3 regions of the Vreelandella sp. 2A-K22 genome follow, and region 1 is predicted to be linked to each of the others. Evidence: riboswitches for the same ligand, from Rfam matches in the RefSeq annotation. Region 1 holds a riboswitch; each other region holds the start of a gene.
What was found. A riboswitch is a leader RNA that binds a small molecule or an ion and turns the genes downstream of it on or off. The one in region 1 is predicted to bind thiamine pyrophosphate.

Region 2: it holds a riboswitch for thiamine pyrophosphate, as region 1 does, so the genes downstream of both, ACW17M_RS08215 (sodium:solute symporter family transporter) here and thiM (hydroxyethylthiazole kinase) in region 1, are expected to answer to the same signal.
Region 3: it holds a riboswitch for thiamine pyrophosphate, as region 1 does, so the genes downstream of both, tenA (thiaminase II) here and thiM (hydroxyethylthiazole kinase) in region 1, are expected to answer to the same signal.

Annotation. Positions count from the first base shown of each region.
Region 1 is NZ_JBSUGC010000016.1:148,787-152,994, reverse strand. Features, by position in the region: gene ampC (class C beta-lactamase) at 1-44, shown strand, start outside; gene ACW17M_RS20495 (cupin domain-containing protein) at 236-901, shown strand; gene ACW17M_RS20490 (DUF6164 family protein) at 898-1,266, opposite strand; gene gloA (lactoylglutathione lyase) at 1,276-1,812, opposite strand; gene ACW17M_RS20480 (hypothetical protein) at 2,057-2,401, shown strand; TPP riboswitch at 2,456-2,554, shown strand; gene thiM (hydroxyethylthiazole kinase) at 2,578-3,387, shown strand; gene thiE (thiamine phosphate synthase) at 3,377-4,009, shown strand; gene ACW17M_RS20465 (LysR family transcriptional regulator) at 4,006-4,208, shown strand, end outside.
Region 2 is NZ_JBSUGC010000005.1:76,956-81,163, forward strand. Features, by position in the region: gene ACW17M_RS08200 (CoA-acylating methylmalonate-semialdehyde dehydrogenase) at 1-590, shown strand, start outside; gene ACW17M_RS08205 (hypothetical protein) at 679-1,371, opposite strand; gene ACW17M_RS08210 (peroxidase-related enzyme) at 1,550-2,131, shown strand; TPP riboswitch at 2,256-2,361, shown strand; gene ACW17M_RS08215 (sodium:solute symporter family transporter) at 2,351-3,763, shown strand; gene corA (magnesium/cobalt transporter CorA) at 3,735-4,208, shown strand, end outside.
Region 3 is NZ_JBSUGC010000006.1:245,683-249,890, reverse strand. Features, by position in the region: gene thiC (phosphomethylpyrimidine synthase ThiC) at 1-1,341, opposite strand, end outside; gene tenA (thiaminase II) at 1,373-2,056, opposite strand; TPP riboswitch at 2,145-2,307, opposite strand; gene ACW17M_RS10595 (NAD(P)-dependent oxidoreductase) at 2,521-3,477, shown strand; gene ACW17M_RS10590 (class II aldolase/adducin family protein) at 3,531-4,208, shown strand, end outside.

The DNA.
Region 1 (4,208 bases):
AAGCTGCACATCATATTCTTACCAAACTGACTGAAGCGCCCTAAGCAAGCAGCCAGACAACCTGATGCCGCCTTCGTGAACTGCACCCCAATCGTTGGATATTCGTCCAATGGTTGGGGTGTTTTTTATGGCGATATAACGAAGATCAAACAACCGAAAGTTGCATTTTTTGCTGTCGATAAGGAGACTAGCACCCTCCCCCGTCACTTACCTTCACTGCGAAGAGCCCTTTCCCATGCGTCTAAACGCCGATTTTAGCCACTTTGCCTGTGTTACCCCGGAAGAGTATCAGTGGGTCGATTCCCCCAGCGCGGGGGTAGAGCGCATGATGTTTGACCGGATTGGTGATGAAGTTGCTCGCGCTACCAGCCTGGTGCGCTACGCCCCCAATACAAAGTTTGAGCGGCATACCCACGGCGGCGGCGAAGAGATTCTGGTATTGGAAGGCGTGTTCGCCGATGAGCATGGGCGCTACGCGGCGGGCAGCTACTTAAGAAACCCCATTGGCACCGGCCATACCCCGCAAATTGGCGAGGAAGGCGCGCTGATATTTGTCAAACTGCACCAGTTTGACCCCAACGACACGCTACAGTTGGCAGTGCCAGCGCATCGGCTGCCCTGGCAGCCTGATCGACGCCCGCGCATTGCCTATAAAATGCTGCACACCTACAAGCAGGAGCGCACCAGCCTGGAGCGCTGGTCGGCGGGCACCTCCATTACCTACCCCACGCTGCTGGGCGGGCTGGAGTTTTTGATTCTGGAAGGCACACTGAGCGATAGCGAACAGAGTTACACGGCAGGCACCTGGTGCCGCTACCCCAGCGGTTCTGCTCCGGCACTTACCGCCGGTGATGATGGCGTCATGATGTACCTCAAACGCGGCCATCTGCCAGCCGCTTAGCTTCGCGACATACCCAGGAACGGCAGCAGCGTAAGGGCGGCAATAAGCCCCACTGCTAGCAGTACTAACACGACCTGCACCGGGTGAGCGGCCAAACGACGCCACAGCGTCTCCGCGTCACCCCGCTCAACCGCCGCCTGATGCTCGCGTTGGGCGCGCTCAAGGCGCTCCGCCTGGTAGGCCTCTAACGCCGCGATGGCAGCGTCGTGCTGATGTGGATTGCGCAGCCAAATCGCGTCAACGCCCAGGCGGAAAAAGCCCGCCTGGGTTTCATAGGTATCAAAGCCATGGGCAGCGAGCAGGTCACGCACCTCCATGGCCTCTTCGTCGGTCACATGGCGCAGCCGGAACAGTAGTTCAGCCATTGGCGTGCCTCAAGAGTCGCTCTTCCCCACCATCAGGTCTGCCTGAATCACTTCGATCCAGTAGCCATCCGGGTCTTTAACGAAGATAACATCTTTCATCTTGCCCTGATCGGAGCGTTTGACGAAGGTGACGTCATGCTCGTCGAACCACGCCTGGGCCGCTGCCAAATCCGGTACGTTGAAGCAGATATGCCCAAAGCCCTGGGGTTCGGCATTGCCATCGTGATAGGCGAAATCTTCCTGGTCTTCAGTCCCCCAGTTGTGGGTCAGCTCCAGCAGCCCTTTCTGGCTAAACGTCCAGGCGGTACGCGCTTGTGCATCGTCCGGAACGCTGTCGCTGGGTTCCAGGTTGGCCAGGAAGTAGAGCGAGAACTGCATCTCTTCGAAATCCAACCGCCGCATCACCTGCATACCAAACACTTTTGAGTAGAACGCCAATGCCTGCTCAGGGTCTTTCACCCGCAGCATGGTGTGGTTTAAACGAAACCCTTGAGTTTGGGGCGGCGTAGCCACGACGCCAGGATGCTGCTCGCCTTGAAAACTCATTTTGCTCTCCTATCGCTGATGTTGATCATTGAATCCATTGAGCTTCACGTACCGCTTACCATGGGGGCTTTATGACCATAATAACAGCCCTTACAAGCACGTAGGCAGTGTCGTATCGAGGTGCCGATAAGCGCACTGGCAATACTAAACAAAAACCCTACACTTATTCTTCATAAGCTTTACAAAAAGCAGTTCCCGCAACATGAGTGATGCCCCACCTTTGAGGCGTCCACAGGAGTTTTCCATGAGTGCGATCGATATGACGCTGGGTGACCACCTGACGCTAAAACAGCTTTCCAATGCGCTTCACAACGGTTTTTCGCCGATTGTTGAAGTCGAGTCGATGGATGGAATCTACAAAGTGCGTTTTCACCATGCTAACGGCGTGTCTGAGCTGAGCGATAACAAGGGCCACGTCAGTACTTTTCTGGGCACGGGCGAAATCCGCGATACCCTGGGCCAACTGGGTTTGACCCACGGCGTGCTAACCTTCGCCGACCAGTGTGGTGACGAGATGATTGGGGTCGAGGGTAAAGCGATGACACCTGATGAAATGCTTACCTACGGTACGCGTATTTCGTTTCGTTAGATTGCTATCGTCCGCATCCGGGGCTTTACAGGGCTACTTCAGGCAAGGATAGTAATCCCTCGACAGGGGCGCCCTCCGTTACGGTTGGGCTGAGAAGCACCCTTTGAACCTGAACCGGATAACACCGGCGTAGGGAGTCGTGGTAACGCTTACCACCTCCCTGCCGGGAGGATGCTATGACCCTACGCCCGCTTGGCGATTACCTTGAGACGCTGCGCTCAGTGACACCGCTGGTTCACTGCATGACCAACTATGTGGCCATGAACAGCACTGCCAACCTGCTGTTAGCCACCGGCGCGTCGCCCGCCATGCTGCATGCGCCTGAAGAAGTGGCTGAATTCACGGCTATCTCCGCGGGGCTGTCGATTAATATCGGTACGATCTCTGCCCACTGGGCTGACGCTATGCTCACCGCCACAGCGACTGCCGATCAGCATGCCATTCCCTGGGTATTAGATCCCGTCGCCGTTGGCGCCACGCGCTATCGCCAAACGCTGTGCGCGAAGCTGCTGGCCGCTAAACCCAGCGTGATTCGTGGCAATGCGTCTGAAATTCTTGCCCTTAACGGTTTAGCTAGCCAAGGCCGCGGCGTGGACGCCACAGCCGCCACCGACCAAGCCGTGGACGCTGCAATAGCATTAGCGCAAAAACACGGCTGTATTGTCGCGATGACCGGTGAAAGCGACTGGGTGACGGACGGCACACAGCACTACCGCATTAACGGTGGCCATCCTTTGATGCCCCGTGTAACAACGCTTGGCTGTGGGCTGAGCGCGCTAGTGGCGGGATTTGTGGCTGCCAACCGCGACGCCCCACTGGGTGCAACGGCAGCCGCGCTGGCCTGCTTTGCGGTCACAGGAGAGCGTGCGGGCAGCCACGCCAACGGGCCTGGTAGCTTTCAAGTGGCACTGCTGGATGCGCTGTATCAACTCACCCCTGACGACCTCACTACTTATGCCCAACTGGAGGCAATCCATGCCGCTTGATCTATCGCTCTACTTGGTCACCGATGCCACGCTCTGCCAAGAGCATGGTTTGGAACAAACGGTTGAGGCAGCGGTAAAAGGCGGTGTCACCATCGTGCAGTTGCGTGACAAGCATGCCAGCGACGAACAGATGATTGCCCAAGCCAAACGGTTAAAAGCGCTTCTGGCGGGCACCGGTATCCCGCTGATCATTAACGACCGTTTGCAGGTGGCACTAGAAAGCCAGGCAGATGGCCTGCATGTCGGTCAGAGCGACGCAGCCGTTCAGCAAGCGCGCCGGGTACTAGGTGAGCAAGCGATTATCGGCCTGTCGATCAATACTATCGCCCAGCTGCAAGTCTCTCCGTTTGAGCTACTCGATTATGTCGGGATTGGTCCCGTGTTTGCCACCGAGAGCAAACAAGATCACGCCCAGCCCATCGGCTTTGGCGGTTTAGCGGCGCTGGTCAAGGCGTGCCCACTGCCCAGCGTGGCCATTGGTGGGCTGAAAGCGGATCATGCGATTAGCGTACAGCGCGCGGGAGCGAACGGTTTAGCGGTGATATCGGCCATTTGTGGCCAGCCCGACCCTTACCAGGCAGCGCGCGCTTTTCAGATTTTCCAAGCCGATTCGGCGTCATGAATCAGTTAGAGCATATCGTCGCTTTTGTGCGGGTAGCCGAGTTGAGTAGCTATACCCGCGCTGCTGAAGCGCTGGATATTTCCCGCACTCGCGTATCCCGCCAGGTCATGGCACTGGAAGAGACATTGGGCGCGCGACTGATACAACGCACCACGCGACGACTACATCTCACTGAGGCCGGAGAACGCTATCTAGTCCG
Region 2 (4,208 bases), on a different contig from region 1:
ATGCGGCGCGAGCAATGAAAGTAGGCCCAGGCACTCAGCTTGATGCGGACTTGGGCCCGCTGGTGTCACCTGCTGCCCGTGATCGTGTACTACGTTTAATCGATGCAGGGGAGAAAGAGGGCGCCAAACTGATGGTTGATGGTCGCAAGGTTCAGGTAGAGGGTTACCCCAACGGTAACTTCGTGGGGCCGACCCTGTTTGCCGATGTAACCGCCGATATGACCATTTATCGCGAAGAGATTTTTGGCCCCGTGCTGTGTGTGGTCAGTGTTGAAACCCTGGATGAGGCGATTGCCTTTATCAATGCCAATCCCAATGGCAACGGTACCTCCATCTTTACTAACTCAGGCTGGGTAGCGCGCCGGTTTGAAACCGATATCGATGTTGGACAAATTGGTATTAACGTGCCAATCCCCGTACCGGTCGCTTACTTTAGTTTCACCGGGTCAAGGGCTTCAAAGCTGGGCGATTTAGGGCCCAATGGTAAGCAGGCGATTGCATTCTGGACACAAACAAAAACCGTAACGGCACGTTGGTTTGAACCCGAGAATGTTTCCAGCGGTATTAATAGCACGATTTCGCTGGGTTAAAAAAGTGGCGCTAACTGGCTCCGCTTAAGCGGGGCCAGTTGCTAACGAGGTCGGTTAACCGCTTGGCAGATTAAGCCAGGTGGCTGGCTTAAAAGTTGTCAAACAGCGGAAGGCTCTCTTCAAGCAGCTGTTCAATGGGGCCGAGCTGGCTTTCATGCAATACTAACAGCGACTCCTTACCCATAAAGTGTTCAGCGGGGGGGACGAGCAGAGCAAACTCACCCTCTTCAAGGTGAAACTCATGTATTTCGCGCATTCCCAGCGGAGTTACACACTGCGTGCAGCGGTAGGTGTCATCTTCGCCATAAATCAGCCGATGGTACATTTTAAACAGCGTATATAGTGCCAAACCACCCTCAAAGGCTGGCCAGCGCGCAGGGGTCTCGCGAATATCGTTGGTAAGGTCTTGCCCTTCGGCTTCGGCGTCTGCAATTGCATTGGCAAGCGGGGCGGCAAGAATGGCGCTGTTGTCGGCAGGTAACGGTGTGTTGTGCTTAGAAGCGTGTTCAAAATCTTGTACAGCGCGCTTAAAGTCAGGAACGCCATCAAGAGTATAGTCGACATGCTGGAGGTCTTCGGGCTCACAGCCGCCATTTTCCCAGCCATGAATGACGCGAAGTGTCATTTGACCCCGTGTCATTGGGCGGGCAAGCAGCATATGTAGCATTATACGAATGTGCAGCTGACGCTCATCGGTATCATTTTCAAATGCTCGGTAAGGGTCAGTAAACAGCTCGTTTAGACGACCGGGGGTATGTTCCTTGGCTTCGTTATGGCTCATGACAGTGTCCCTTTGAACGAACTGTTTATTAAGAGTAGCGCATGTTTTTTTGTCACAGAACGAATCTTCAGTATGGCGAGTAGGGCGGCTGAATAAAAGCCTCTTAATTCAGCTTTTTGTTACACAACCGCTAAGCCGTTTTTATGAGATGGCTAAACTTAACAAGAAAGAGGTGAGCATGTCTTCATCATTAAGTCGTTTTAACGTGCCTGAAACATTGGATGACCTGCCTGACGATATTCGCAGTACCATTTTGACCGTTCAGGGTAAAGCGGGTTTTGTGCCCAATGTCTTTCTGATGTTGGCCCATCGCCCTGCTGAATTTCGTGCTTTTTTTGCCTATCACGATGCGTTGATGGAGCGCGAATCAGATACCCTCACCAAAGCCGAAAAAGAGATGATTGTAGTGGCTACCAGCGCACGTAATCGCTGCCTATATTGTGTGGTTGCTCACGGGGCACTGGTGCGCATTTACAGTAAAGACCCGCTACTCGCTGACCAAGTGGCGATCAACCATCGGGTGGCGCCGATTAGCGAGCGCCACCGGGTGATGCTCGATTTCGCCATGCACTGTGCCATCGATGTGGGTGAAATGACTGATGAATGGCTTGCCCGCCTGCTGGAAGTAGGCTTTAGCCAAGAGGATTGCTGGGATATAGGCGCGATCGCGGCGTTTTTTGGCTTGTCGAATCGGTTGGTTACCCTGGCAGGTACGCCACCCAATGAGGAGTTCTACCTGATGGGGCGAGTGCCTCGCTAAGAGGCGACCAGCGCACCTTAACTTTACTAAGCTATGATTTTGATTGAGAATAGTTCTTGAGACAGCGCTTCGAAAAGTACCCAAAAACGTACTTAGAAAAAGCGCTTAGCAAAACACCTACATTCACTGTCGCCAGGGGAGCCCTGCATAAAAGGGCTGAGATGCGGCTACGCAGACCCTGGAACCTGATCCGGTTCGTACCGGCGGAGGAAGTGCGACATGCTTTACCTAACGTTAGCCGTGCTTGGTGCGGCGCTGTGCTGCTTTGCTTACTTAGGCCTCCGGGCTCGCTGGGTGAATGGCCCACTTGATGACTATGTCACCGCCCGTAACTCGCAAACGGCATCTACCCTGGGGCTCTCCTTCCTTGCCTCCGGCATGGGCGCATGGATTCTCTTTGCTCCTCCTGAAATCGGCGCCTTTGTTGGCCCGCTGGCCCTGGCAGGCTATGCATTAGGCTCTGCGCTGCCGTTTATCGTCTTGGGGCTGTATGGGCCGAAGATTCGCCGGGCGTTGCCCGAGGGGCGCAGCATCGCCGAGTTTGCCGAAGCGTGCTATGGCCCTGGTGTAAGGCGCTGGGTAACGCTGGTATCAATCGCCTATATGGCGTGCTTTTTAGCTGCCGAGCTAACCGCTATTGGCGCCATTACCGCGCTGCTTTCCGATGTGCCCCCCGCACTGGTGATTATTGGCGTGGCGCTTACCACGCTCATCTATACTGCGGCAGGTGGTCTACGGGCCAGCCTTGCCACTGACCGTTGGCAGGCGTGGTTGTTACTGGTACTGCTGTGTGTGGTCGGTGGCATGGCCCTATGGCGGCTTCCCACTATTCCCAACGAGGCTGCGCTTCCTGCCATTCCCATCACCAGTGCGCTCAGCGTAGCGTTAACGCTAGTGATCGCGGTTACCGCGGCCAATCTCTTCCATCAAGGCTATTGGCAGCGCGTGTGGGCCGCTCAAGACGATCAAAGCCTGGGGCGCGGGGCATGGTTAGGTGGCGCAATGACGGTAGTCGTCGTCATGGTGATTGGTGGTCTGGGTGTATTGGCCGCGATGAGTGGTGTGCCATTAGGCGAGCCGCCGATGCCATTTTTTGCCCTGTTAAGTGATGCTCCTGTTTGGCTGACGCTACCCGCCTTGGTATTAGCGGTGACCTTGGTGGCCTCCAGTGTTGATACGCTGCAAAATGGTATTGCCTCGTTGGTGGTCGCGCGCAGCGAGCAGCAGGGCGTATCACTGGTGGCTGCCCGCTGGGTGACAGTGGTAGTAATGGTACCGGTGGTATTAATTGCCTTGCAGGGGTTGTCAGTACTGCGTCTGTTTTTGATTGCCGACCTGCTGTGTGCTGCCATTGTGGTACCTGTGCTGTTGGGCCTGTGGCAACGAATGACGCCACTGGCCGCCATTGTAGGTGGCATCGCGGGGCTGCTGGGTGCCATTCTCCCAGGGTGGTTAAGCCAAGGAAGCTTGGTCGCCGGGATGGTGGCCGCCAGTTTTCCGGGCAGTGTCCCTACCTTGGGGCCATTCGTCGGGGCGTTAATCGCCTCAACGCTGGTGAGTGTGCTGTTAGCCTACTTAACGCTAGCTATTCGCAAGGACATCCATGATTCGAACTCTTCTGACTACCCCTGAAGGTGAGACCCACGAGGGGGATGAAAGCCTGTTGGCTGTCTGGCAGGCGACGCCTGGCAGCCATATCTGGATCGATATGCAGGGCGAGTCCCAACAAAGCGAGCGGGCGATTTTAGAGGCGTTTGAGTTTCACCCCATGGCGATTCAAGATGCCCACAAAGAGCGCCATCCGCCAAAAATTGAAGAGTTTGATAATCACACCTTGATTATTTATCGTGGCATCTCCTCCTTTGATGCCGAACTAAACTATCTGCCTCAACAGGTCTGTTTCTTTGTGGGGGAGCGATTTCTGGTCACCCTCCACCCCGGCCAAGCGCTCTCCATAGAACGGCTATTCAACGAGCACGGTAAAGCCTTGCTGGCCCATTCGCCGGAACATGTCGCGCTGCGGGTGATGTATATTTCTGCGGGCTTTTATATCGATAGCCTGCTTGAGTTCGAAACG
Region 3 (4,208 bases), on a different contig from region 1:
ATCCATGTTCTCTTTCACCAGGTGCATGGGCACGTGGCCGGGGCCTTCGATCATCACCTGCACATCGTGCTTCCAGGCAATATGGGTCAGCTCGCCCAAGGTTTTTAGCTCCGCCATCTGTGCTTCGTCATTGGCATCGGCCACTGAGCCAGGACGCAGGCCATCACCGAGGGAGAACGCCACATCGTACTGCTTGCAGATCTCGCAGATCTCCTCGAAGTGGGTGTACAAGAAGCTCTCCTGGTGATGGTACAAACACCATTTGGCCATGATCGAGCCGCCGCGGCTGACAATGCCGGTGACCCGCTTGGCGGTGAGCGGTACATAGCGCAGCAGTACGCCCGCGTGAATGGTGAAGTAGTCCACGCCCTGTTCGGCCTGCTCGATCAGCGTATCGCGGAAGACTTCCCAGGTGAGGTCTTCGGCCACGCCTTTGACCTTTTCCAGCGCCTGATAGATAGGCACTGTGCCAATCGGCACCGGAGAGTTGCGCAAAATCCACTCGCGGGTTTCGTGGATGTTCTGCCCAGTGGAGAGATCCATAATGGTGTCCGCGCCCCAGCGGATGCCCCAGGTCATCTTATCCACCTCCTCTTCGATAGAAGAAGTCACCGCTGAGTTACCCAGATTACCGTTAATTTTGACCAGGAAATTACGGCCAATAATCATCGGCTCGCTTTCTGGGTGGTTGATGTTATTGGGAATAATCGCCCGCCCTCTGGCGACTTCATCACGCACAAACTCAGGGGTGATTTCTTCCGGCAGGCTGGCGCCAAAGCTCTGGCCTTTGTGCTGATGGCCCAGAATGCGCTCTACTTCAGCGGTACCTAGCGCTTGACGGCGCTGGTTTTCGCGCAAGGCGATAAACTCCATTTCCGGGGTGATAATGCCCTGGCGGGCGTAGTGCAGCTGGGTCACGTTCTTGCCCGGTTTTGCTCGGCGTGGTGTGCGGGTTAGATCAAAGCGCAGCTGGGCAAGCGTCGGGTCGTTGGCGCGGCGGTTGCCGTAATCAGACGTGGGGCCTGATAGAAATTCGGTATCGTCACGCTCTTCAATCCAGGCTCGGCGTAGTTCCGGCAGACCGCGGCGCAGGTCATTGTTAGCATCCGGATCGCTATAGGGGCCTGAAGTGTCGTACACCAGCAGTGGCGGGTTCTCTTCATCAATGCCGGTGGTTTTGGTCGGCGACAGTGAAATTTCCCGGAACGGCACACGGATATCCGGGCGCGAACCTTCGATATATACCTTACGTGAGCCGGACAGCGGCGCAATGGCGGCGGCATCGACCTGGGCGGTTTCGGCTAAAAAGTGGCTGGTTTTGCTTGTTACGGTCTTAGTCATTACGGTTGTTTCCTTGTGTTGTTTTGCTGAATTAGTGGGTGAGGTCTTGGTCTATCAGCTCTAGGCCCATCTGCCAGAAGTCGATTTCCAGGCGGGTGGCGTCGCGGAAGATCTTGCTCAGTTCGGCAAAGCGGGCGGGGGTAATGTCGGCAAGGCGGATATTCAGCCATTCAAGCTCCGCCTGCATGGCGGCCTGAAACTCCTCGCCTTCGTACATGGCTATCCAGGCGTCGTAAGGGTTTTGTGCGCCGCGCAGGGTGGAAGGCTGGGCGTTTAGCCAGTTGGCGATTTCGCCGTAGCCCACCAGGCAGGGGGCCAACGCCACGTGCAAATCCAGCAGGTCGCCGCGGTTGCCGGTATCTAACACATAGCGGGTGTAGGCAAGCGTCGCTCTGGCTTCGGGAAGCTCCTCCAGTTCTTGCTCGGAAATCCCCCACTCCTGACAAAAGCCCACGTGCAGGCCCAGCTCCACATCCACAATGGCTTTCAAGCCTTCATGGGCTTGGCGAAGATCGGCGAGGGTGGGGCTTTTGTAGGCAGCCAGCGCATAGGCGCGGGCGAAGTGAATCAAAAACAGGTAGTCCTGCTTTAAATAGTGGCGAAACGACGCCCCGGGCAGCGTGGCGGTGCCTAGCTGGCGCACAAAATCGTGCTCAATATAGGCGCGCCAATCTTTCTGGCAAGCGGTAGTGAGATCAGTAAAGCGGTAGCCCATGACTCCTCCGGTGGTAATGATCCGGAGGGCGGGCGAAAAAGATCGAGGGAGTGGCGCAGAAGGGCGGCGTGCGATCGTGAGAGAGCAGCCGTGGCCATCGCTTGATCCCTACGCCGGTACCCTCGCTGCGAACTTGTGTAAGTAGCAGCGCATTAGCCGGATCAGGTTCTGCGGGATCAGCGCTCGGCAGCATTAATTGCTACGCCCTGCGCCATCTCAGCCGGATTTCACCGGCACCCCGTCAAGCTGTTCGTTGGTGGAGTGTAGGAGGCGGGTGAGGGAGATGCAAGGGTGTATGACATGGAAAGTTATCGGGAAACAATTTATTAGCATCATTACAGCGATGAGAGTTTAGGTGCTGTAATGGCGTTTCATGGCATCGGTACGTGAATTATTATACAGTTGAGTAACAAGTGGCTGTTTTACAGCCACTGCTATTTCGAATGTGAACCGTAGGAAGTTGCATGACCAACACGAACTCGATTTTAGGCGTCTATCTCAGTGATTCGCTCGACCTTGATGCCATTTATGGTAACGCCTTGCGCGATGAAGCGAGTGATGTCGTCCTGCGCCATCCCCATGAGATCGATAACCCCGAAGATGTGCGTTTTGCGATCTGCTGGTTGCCCAATGACAAGGCTTTCGAGAGCTATCCTAATCTTGAGCTGGCGATGTCTATCGGTGCCGGTGTTGATGCCCTGCTGGCGCATCCTGGCCTGAGCGATGAAGTACATATCGCCCGGGTGCGGGATCCACATCAGGCCGACTTGATGGCGGGTTTTGCCGCGCATGAGGTGCTCCATCGTGAGCGTGAGTTCACCACCCTGGAGCAAAATGCTGCCAAGGCGCATTGGGCGCCATTGACGATGCGCGCGCCAGCATCAAGAAAGGTGGCGGTGCTGGGACACGGCACCATGGGGCGCGCCGTGGTGAAAGCGGTGGCCGCGCTTGGCTTTTCTGTACACGTAGCCTGCCGCAGCGAGCCACAAGCGCCGGTTGAAGGCGTGACCTATCTGACAGGTGACGGGGCTGTCATGGCGGCAGCGGATGGCGCCGATTATCTGATCAATGTGCTGCCACTGACGGCTACCACTGAAAACGTGCTTAACAAGGCGCTGTTCGCGAAGCTCGCCAAAGACGCTTGGTTGGTGCAGATCGGTCGGGGTGAGCACTTGGTCGAGGACGATCTTCTCCTAGCGCTCGAACACGGCCATTTGGGTGGGGCGAGCCTGGATGTGTTCCGTGCAGAGCCGCTGCCTGCGGATCATCCCTTCTGGCAGCATGAGTGCCTGCGCATCACACCACACATTGCCAGTGATTCGTTGCCAGAGGTGGTCGCAGGGCAGGTTGTCGACACCGCCCGCGCCCTTCGCGATGGGCAGCCGCTTGCCATGGGCGTTGATCGGGCGCGCGGTTACTGACGTAAACGCTAACCACGTTGCATGACAATCACTTTGCTGCAAAGGAACACCTGATGAGTCTCGATAAGTCTCAACGCACCACGACGAGCAACGCCGAACAAGAAACCCGCATCGCGCTGGCAGCCTGCTATCGTCTGGCCGCCCACTATCGCATGACGGATCTGATCTACACTCATATTACCGCGCGGGTGCCTGGTGAGAAGGGACGTTTCCTGATCAACCCTTACGGTTGGCGTTGGGAGGAGATTACGGCTTCTTCGCTGGTGAAGATTGACGTTGATGGCCATAAGATTGATAACAGCCCAGAACAAGTGAATCCGGCTGGTTTCACCATCCATTCCGCGATTCATACTGCTAGCCACCATGCGGCCTGGGTGATGCATACCCACACGCGCGCTGGCGTGGCGGTGTCGTCGCTGGAGTCGGGCCTTGAAACACGGCTTAACCAGATTGCGCTGCAGTTTCACGAACGGGTGTCTTACCACGATTATGAAGGCATTGCCCTGGATCTGGCTGAGCGTGAGCGAATAGTGGCAAGCCTTGGCGACAACCCGGCGCTGGTGTTGCGTAACCATGGCCTGCTGACGACCGGTGCGTCGGCTGCAGAGATGTTCAACAATATGTTTTATCTTGAGCGTGCCTGTGAGCTACAGGTGGCGGCGCAGTCTACTGGCCAGCCCTTACGGCTGGTGCCAGAAGAGGTGGCGCGGCACGTGGCGCGCCAATACGAC